DNA from 3 places in the Arthrobacter sp. UKPF54-2 genome. Region 1 is predicted to be linked to each of the others. Evidence: riboswitches for the same ligand, from Rfam matches in the RefSeq annotation. Region 1 holds a riboswitch; each other region holds the start of a gene.
The links. A riboswitch is a leader RNA that binds a small molecule or an ion and turns the genes downstream of it on or off. The one in region 1 is predicted to bind thiamine pyrophosphate.
Positions count from the first base shown of each region.

Region 2: linked by a shared signal. The riboswitch ahead of E7Y32_RS12315 (bifunctional hydroxymethylpyrimidine kinase/phosphomethylpyrimidine kinase) and the one ahead of thiO (glycine oxidase ThiO) in region 1 are both predicted to bind thiamine pyrophosphate.
Region 3: linked by a shared signal. The riboswitch ahead of E7Y32_RS06510 (ECF transporter S component) and the one ahead of thiO (glycine oxidase ThiO) in region 1 are both predicted to bind thiamine pyrophosphate.

Region 1 is NZ_CP040174.1:2,222,258-2,224,508, reverse strand. It holds gene thiO (glycine oxidase ThiO) at 1-1,260, opposite strand, end outside; TPP riboswitch at 1,252-1,372, opposite strand; gene thiE (thiamine phosphate synthase) at 1,399-2,109, shown strand; gene E7Y32_RS10260 (ferritin-like fold-containing protein) at 2,106-2,251, opposite strand, start outside.
Region 2 is NZ_CP040174.1:2,667,038-2,669,288, reverse strand. It holds gene E7Y32_RS12315 (bifunctional hydroxymethylpyrimidine kinase/phosphomethylpyrimidine kinase) at 1-1,385, opposite strand, end outside; TPP riboswitch at 1,438-1,535, opposite strand; gene E7Y32_RS12310 (Rne/Rng family ribonuclease) at 1,684-2,251, opposite strand, start outside.
Region 3 is NZ_CP040174.1:1,437,987-1,440,237, reverse strand. It holds gene E7Y32_RS06515 (ABC transporter ATP-binding protein) at 1-299, opposite strand, end outside; gene E7Y32_RS06510 (ECF transporter S component) at 313-945, opposite strand; TPP riboswitch at 1,013-1,153, opposite strand; gene E7Y32_RS06505 (heme-degrading domain-containing protein) at 1,232-1,780, shown strand; gene E7Y32_RS06500 (DUF4235 domain-containing protein) at 1,822-2,085, shown strand; gene mnhG (monovalent cation/H(+) antiporter subunit G) at 2,123-2,251, opposite strand, start outside.

The sequences.
Region 1 (2,251 bases):
CCTGTCTTTCGGTGAAAAGTCCTGTGCTGAATCCCGTCGGGCGGAGAAGCGGTCCGGGCGGAAAGCCGCCCAGCGCGGGTCCGGCGGCCCGTCCAGCAGCTCCCGGCAGACCGCGGCGGCCACAGGGGTCAGCAGGACGCCGTGCCGGAAGAACCCGGTGGCGATGATCAGCCCCTCGATGTCCTGCCCGGTTCCGCCGCGGCCAACGCGCCCCAGCAGCGGGGCGTTGTCAGGCGTTCCCGGCCGTGCCCGCGCCGTGGCCTCAAGCAGTTCGAGTTCGGCGACGGCGGGGAGCAGCTGCTGGGCGTCGCGCAGCAGCTGGTAGACGCCGCCGGCGGACACCGCGCCGGACTGCGTGGGCGCGTCCTCGCGCTGGGTCGCGCCGATCACGACCGTGCCGTCCTCCCTGGGGACGATGTACACCGGCACCCCCCGGACCAGTCCCCGCACGGTGGAGCGAAGCAGCGGTCGGAGCCGTGGCGGCACGCGGAGCCGGAGGATGTCCCCGTAGACCGGACGCAGCGGCAGGGCCAGTCCCCCGGGCAGGCCTTGCAGCTCGGCCGCCCCGAGCCCGTTGGCCACGACGGTCTCGTCCGCGCGGATCTCCCCGCCGCCTTCGAGGCCGGCGCCGGCGACGCGGCCGCCGTCCCAGAGCAGCCCGGCGGCGCGGCGGGGCACGGCCTCGAACCGGCCGTCCGCGCGCAGCAGCGCTCCGATCCTGGCGAGCAGCCGGCGCGGGTCCACCTGGTGGTCGGCGGGTATGTCGAGGGCGCAGGAGATCCCGGGGCTGAGCAGCGGCTCGCGGGCCCGCGCCTCGCGCACGGTCAGCGGCTCCACGGCGAGGCCGCAGGCCTGCTGCACCGCCCGCAGGTCCGCGAGCGCCCGGCGGTCCGCCGCGTCCGCGCCGACGGCGAGGGTCGGCGTCGTGAGATACCCGGTGCCGCCCGCCCCTTCCTGGCCCGCCCCCGTGCCGCCGTCCAGGCCGGCTGCGAAGCCGGGCCACAACCGGGCGGCCTCCAGCATGAGCGCCAGGAGCGCTTCCTCCTGGTAGTGGAGTTCGCTGACGGGGGCCAGCATGCCGGCGGCCGCCCAGCTGGCCCCGCTGCCGGGGGCGTCGTCGATCAGGGCCACGGAACGGCCCGAGCGCCGAATTTCCCAGGCGATCCCGTGGCCGACCACCCCGCCGCCGATTACGGCGACGTCGTACCGATGTGCTGAGGGGTCCGCCGGGGCGGCCGATGGCGGGACTGGTGCGTCCATGGGTTTCCTTCCCTACGCCGGTACTAGCCGGATCAGGTCAAGCGGTCGGCTCTGACGCCCTCTCAGCCCGGCGGCCGTGTGACGGCCCGCGCGGGCTCCCGCGGTATCCGCCCAGTTTAGAGGAACTAGGCTTGGGGCATGAGCCAGGATGTCCACACCACCGCCCGCCTGTACCTGTGCACCGATGCCCGGAAGGGCCGCGGCGACTTCGAAGACTTCGTCGACGCCGCCTTCACCGGCGGGGTGGACATCATCCAGTTGCGGGACAAGTCGCTGGAGGCGGCCGAGGAGCTCGAACTCCTGGAGGTCCTGCACTCCGTAGCGCAGCGGCACGGCCGGCTCTGGGCCGTGAACGACCGCGCCGACCTCGCCTCGCTGGCCGGGGCGCCGGTCTTCCACATTGGCCAGAAGGACATTCCCTTCGCCGCGGCCCGGGATTTCCTGGGAAAGGGCACCGTGATCGGCATGTCCACGCACACCCCGGAGCAGGTTGACGCGGCCATCGCCGCGGCCCCGGGCCGGAGCGGACTGGACTACTTCTGCGTGGGTCCGGTCTGGGCCACACCCACAAAGCCGGGCCGCGCCGCCGTCGGGCTGGACCTGGTGCGCTACGCCGCGGCGGCGATTGAACGGGCCGAGGCCGGCGACAGCGGCCGGGTCGCCGGGGTGGTGCCGTGGTTTGCGATCGGCGGCATCGACCTGGGCAACGTGGAGCAGGTGGTGGAGGCGGGCGCGCGCCGGGTCGTGGTGGTCCGGGCGATCACCGAGGCCGACGATCCCGCCGGGGCGGCACGCGCGCTGCTCGCCGCGCTCGACGCCGGCGCCGATGCCGACGCCGCGTCCAGTTAGCCCGCGAGCCCCAGCTGGGACATCCGGCGGGAGTGGGCGGCGGCGAGCTCGGCAGTCAGGGAGCGGACCAGCTCCCCTGCCCCGGCCTCGTCCACGCCGGCCAGGCCGCCCAGGAGGGCGTGGTCCACGCTGACGCGCTGGG
Region 2 (2,251 bases), 440 kb from region 1:
GCATAGGGGTGGCCCGCCGGGGCACCCGCACCAAGGAACTCCCGGTGCAACGTGGCGCCCACCTCCGCGTAAAGCCAGAAGCACGGCAGCGCCGCGGCCACCAGCACGCCGTAGCTGCCGGCAAGCGAGGCCGCGTGGAGGTGGTCCACGTACGCCTTGGTAACCGGTCCCGGCGTTGCCGCCACTGCCCGGCCGGCCAGCCAGTTCCGGTGCAGCTCGGACTCCACTTCGAGGCACTGCTGTGCCGAACGGGACCAGAACAGCTGTTCGGCTTCCGACGGCGCGAGGGCGGACGCGCGGGACAGCACCCGGGAGTAGCCGTTGAGGTACAGGGCGTCCTGGCCGAGGTAGTAGGCGAACTCCCGTTCCGGCAGGGAGCCATCCGCGAGGCCGCGGATGAAGTCCAGGGCGTAGATCGCGTCCAGCCCGACGCCGGCGTCCGCGTCGAGGACCGCGGCGAAGTCGCCCTCGCCGGCGAAGGCAGGCGCGGACGGTGAACCGACCTGCTTCAGGTGGTGGAAATGGTGCACCGGACCGTTGCCGCGTCCGACGTCGAGGCGACCGGCTTCGCGAAGCGCGCCCAGCAGCCACGGCTTCGCCTCGCGCAGCGATGCCTCCCAGTCCCCCGTCCGGGTTTGCACCGTGGCCAGCGCCGAGGACAGCGAGCAGCCGGTGCCGTGGCTGTTGCGGGTGGCGATCCGCTCGCCCGGCACCACCACCGTTTCCGCACCCAGCAGTCCCCCGGTGTTGACGAGCGCGTCCGGGCAGCCCGCATCGGCGTCGCCGTCGGCGCCGACGTCCTCGAGGTGGCCGCCCTTGACCAGGACGGTGGAGCCGGTCAGCGCCGCGAGCCGTTTGCCCTGGTCCAGCGCCGCGTCCCAGTCCGCGGCGGTCTCGTCGCCGAGCAGCATGGCCAGTTCGGCGAGGTTCGGGGTGAGGAGGTCCGCGAGCGGGAGCAGACCCTGCAGGGCCGTCTCCGCCGATTTCTGCAGCAGCCGGTCGCCGCTGGTGGCCACCATCACCGGGTCCAGGACCACGACGGCGGGGCGGACCCGCTCGAGCCAGGAACGGACGGCGTTGATCACCGCGGCGTCGCCGAGCATGCCGATCTTGACGGCGTCGATGGTGATGTCCTCGCTGATGGCGTCCAGCTGGGCGGTGAGAAAATCCGCCGGCGGGACGTGCACGGAGCGGACGCCCTGGGTGTTCTGGGCCGTCAGCGCGGTAATGGCCGCCATGCCGTAGCCGCCATGCGCGGCGATGCTCTTCAGGTCCGCGTGGATGCCGGCGCCGCCGGAGGGGTCGGAGCCCGCAATGGCGAGGACACGCGGAATCGGCGGCAGCCCGGGTTCTCCGGGTGCGGCGTCCGGGAAGGCGGACCGCAGGAGGGAGGTGGGCTGGGCCGGCGCCGCCGGCTCGGTGGAGGCCGGCTGGGTCGATGAAAACAAGAGACATCCCTTCGCCGGTGCTAACCGGACAGGTTCAACGGGTCTGGATCTCAGCCGGCTCGTTGCGCGGCACCCCGTGTCAGTCCCCCAGCCTAGCCGTCACTGCCCGGCCGCGCCCGCACCGCTGCGGTTGTTACCGGGACGCCCGTTAACGAACTCGCGGGTACCGTCCGGGCTGGACGCGATGGTGCGTCTGGCCCGGTCGGTACCCGCGGGTGGCGGCGTCTGCCCGGTGCTATAGCTCCGAGGCGGGCACGCCGACGCCTAGGATGATTGGCTCGCTGGCTGCCGGCTTGGCGGCCACCTTCGCCGGCTCCGGGGCCTTGGCTTCGTGGACCGATCCGGCGGCCGACGGAGCGGCCGCGCGCTGCTGCACGGACGTCTCGTTGGCGGCGCCCTGGGCGCGGCTGGCGCTCCGGTTCCGGCGTACTCTGCGCGGCGCCGTGGTGTCCGTGGCGGCGGCCTGCGCTACCGGTGCCTTGGCGGCTTCCTGGCGGACGGGTGTCTGCGCAGCGGGAGCCTTGGCGGCTTCCTGCCGGACGGGTGCCTGCGCAGCCGGTACCTTGGCCGCTTCCTGGCGGGCAGGTGCCTGCGGTTCGCGGGTGCGGGCACTCGGGGGCTGGATCCGTGCGGTCCGGGCACGTCCCCGGCCACGGGTGGCACGGGACGGCACCGGGGCGGCCGTTTCGGCTGCTTCCGCTGCAGGGGCCTGCGGTGCGGGCTCAGCTTCAGCTTCGGGTGCTTCCGCACCCTGTTCCGCTGCCGCCGGCTTGTTGGCCTCGGCGTCGCCCAGGTTGGCAAAG
Region 3 (2,251 bases), 780 kb from region 1:
GCCCGTCCGCGCGCGGCCCGGGGCGGGACACCGTCGATCAGCAGGCTGCCGGTCTCGTCGGCGTCGTCCGCGTCGGCGGAAGCGGCTGCGGACGGGCCGGGCCCCTCCCCCAGCACCCCGGCCAGGGCGTACAGCAGCGTGGACTTGCCGGCGCCGGAGGGGCCCAGCAGCAGCACACGCTCTCCCGGGCGGATCTCCAGGTCCAGTCCGCTGACGGCGGGCCGGGGCCGGCCGGCGTGCCGCCAGCCCCAGCCGCGGGCGGTGACCGCGGCTGGGCGGCCGGCGTCGAGGGATGTCATGCGTGTGCGGGCATCAGGAGAACACGGGTTCCGATGCCGCCTTGCGGGACGCGAACGAGGCGAGCACCCCGGTCTTGGCGAGCCCGCGGGTGGCCAGCCAGGACAGTCCGCCGGCGATCACGGCACCGGAGACGGCGCAGAAGACGATGTAGGCGGCCTTGTCACCGGCCTCGTAGGCGATGTTCCAGCCCCAGGGCAGGAAGGAGTCGTTGAGGCCGCAGAACAGGCCCGCGCCGGCGCCGGCCAGCAGGGACACCGGCAGGTTGAACCGCTTGTAGAGGAAGGCGGCGAAGATCAGTTCAGCGCCGAGGCCCTGGACGAAGCCGGAGAACAGCACGGACGCGCCGTACTGCGAGCCCATGATCAGCTCGCCCGTGGCGGCCACGGTCTCGCAGAACAGCGCGGCCCCCGGCTTGCGGATGACCAGCATGCCGAGCACCGCCGGGATCATCCAGCCGCCGGCGTAGAGCCCGGTCAGCGGCGGGTAGACCGCGTTGAGCGGCACGGCTACGAGGTTGGAGCCCTGGGACCAGGCCCAGAAGATCACGCCGCCGGCAACGGCGATCAACGCTGCCAGCACAATGTCGACCACACGCCAGTGGTATTTGCCGGTGGCCAGTGTCTGCTTCGCAGAAATATCAGTCATATCGTCCTCCTGAGGTACAGGAGGGGAGGGTGGTCCGGCTGAGCGCGGCTTCCGCCGTGGTGCCGGGCACCCTGAGAACTCGACTCCCTTGCGCCGGTACTAACCGGATCAGGTTCGAGGGTCTGCGGCTGTCCGCACTCTCAGCGCCCACCTGTGGATCCCCGGACTGCTCCGGATTGCCGACGGCGGCGCTCCCCTGTCGTATTTAAAATCGCCCTTGTGGGCTGGGCCAGTTTACACCCGGTAAGGCTTGCGCAGCGGCAGAACGTAACGGAAGCTGAGTCCCATGAGCGACGCACCAGCGCCTTCCCCCGACTACGACCCGGACTCCGCGGATCCGCAGCCGCCGGGAGCCCTGGCCGCGCTCATCGGCCGGATCCTGACGGAAATCGACGAACTGCAGTTCGAATCCTTCAGCAAGGATGACGCGCTTGAGCTCGGGTTCCTGCTGGTGGAACTCGGCCGGCAGCGTTCCCACCCCATCGCCATCGACATCACCAAGGGTGAGCAGGTGCTCTTCCACGCGGCCCTCGAGGGCGCCACCCCTGACAACGAGCGCTGGATCAGGGCCAAGCAGCGCACGGCCTCGCGGTATGAGGTCCCGTCGCTGCTGGTGGGCCTGCGTGCCCGGGCTGCCGGGCGCAGGATCGAGGACAACGCCTGGTTCGACCAGCAGGAGTTCGCCGCCCACGGAGGCTCGTTCCCCATCTACCTGCGCGGAACCGGGGCGGTGGGCACGGTCACGGTCTCGGGGCTGCCGCAGAAGGCCGACCACGAGCTGGTGGTCGAGGCCCTGACCGAATTCCTCGGCGGCCGGGGCGCCAGGGGAGGCTAGGCTAGGGGAAGCCCTGTTCCCTCCCGCAAGGAGTACGACGCATGAACATCTTCATCAAACTGCTTGGCACCGGCATCAGCCTCGTCGCCGGTTTCGTCGGCACCAAGGTGGTTGACACCGTCTGGGAAAAGACCACCGGCAACAAGCCGCCCAAGGGCCACGACGACGACGTTCCCACCACGCTGCGCCAGGCCCTGACCTTCGCCCTGATTTCGGCCTCGGTCAGCGCCATCATCCAGGTCCTCGCCAACCGCGGCACGCAGCGCGCGATCACCCGCTTCGCGAAGACCCAGGATCTGGTCTAAGCCGCCTCGTAGAGAGCCGCGTGTCCCGGCGGCGGCGTCACTCGACGTCGTCGTCGGTGAACCCGCTCTTCCCGGCCGCCTGCTGCACCACGGCCTCCAGCTCGTCCGCGCTGAGCAGCTCCGGGTGCAGGTGTTTGGTGCGGTAGCCGGCCCGTCCCACCATGTG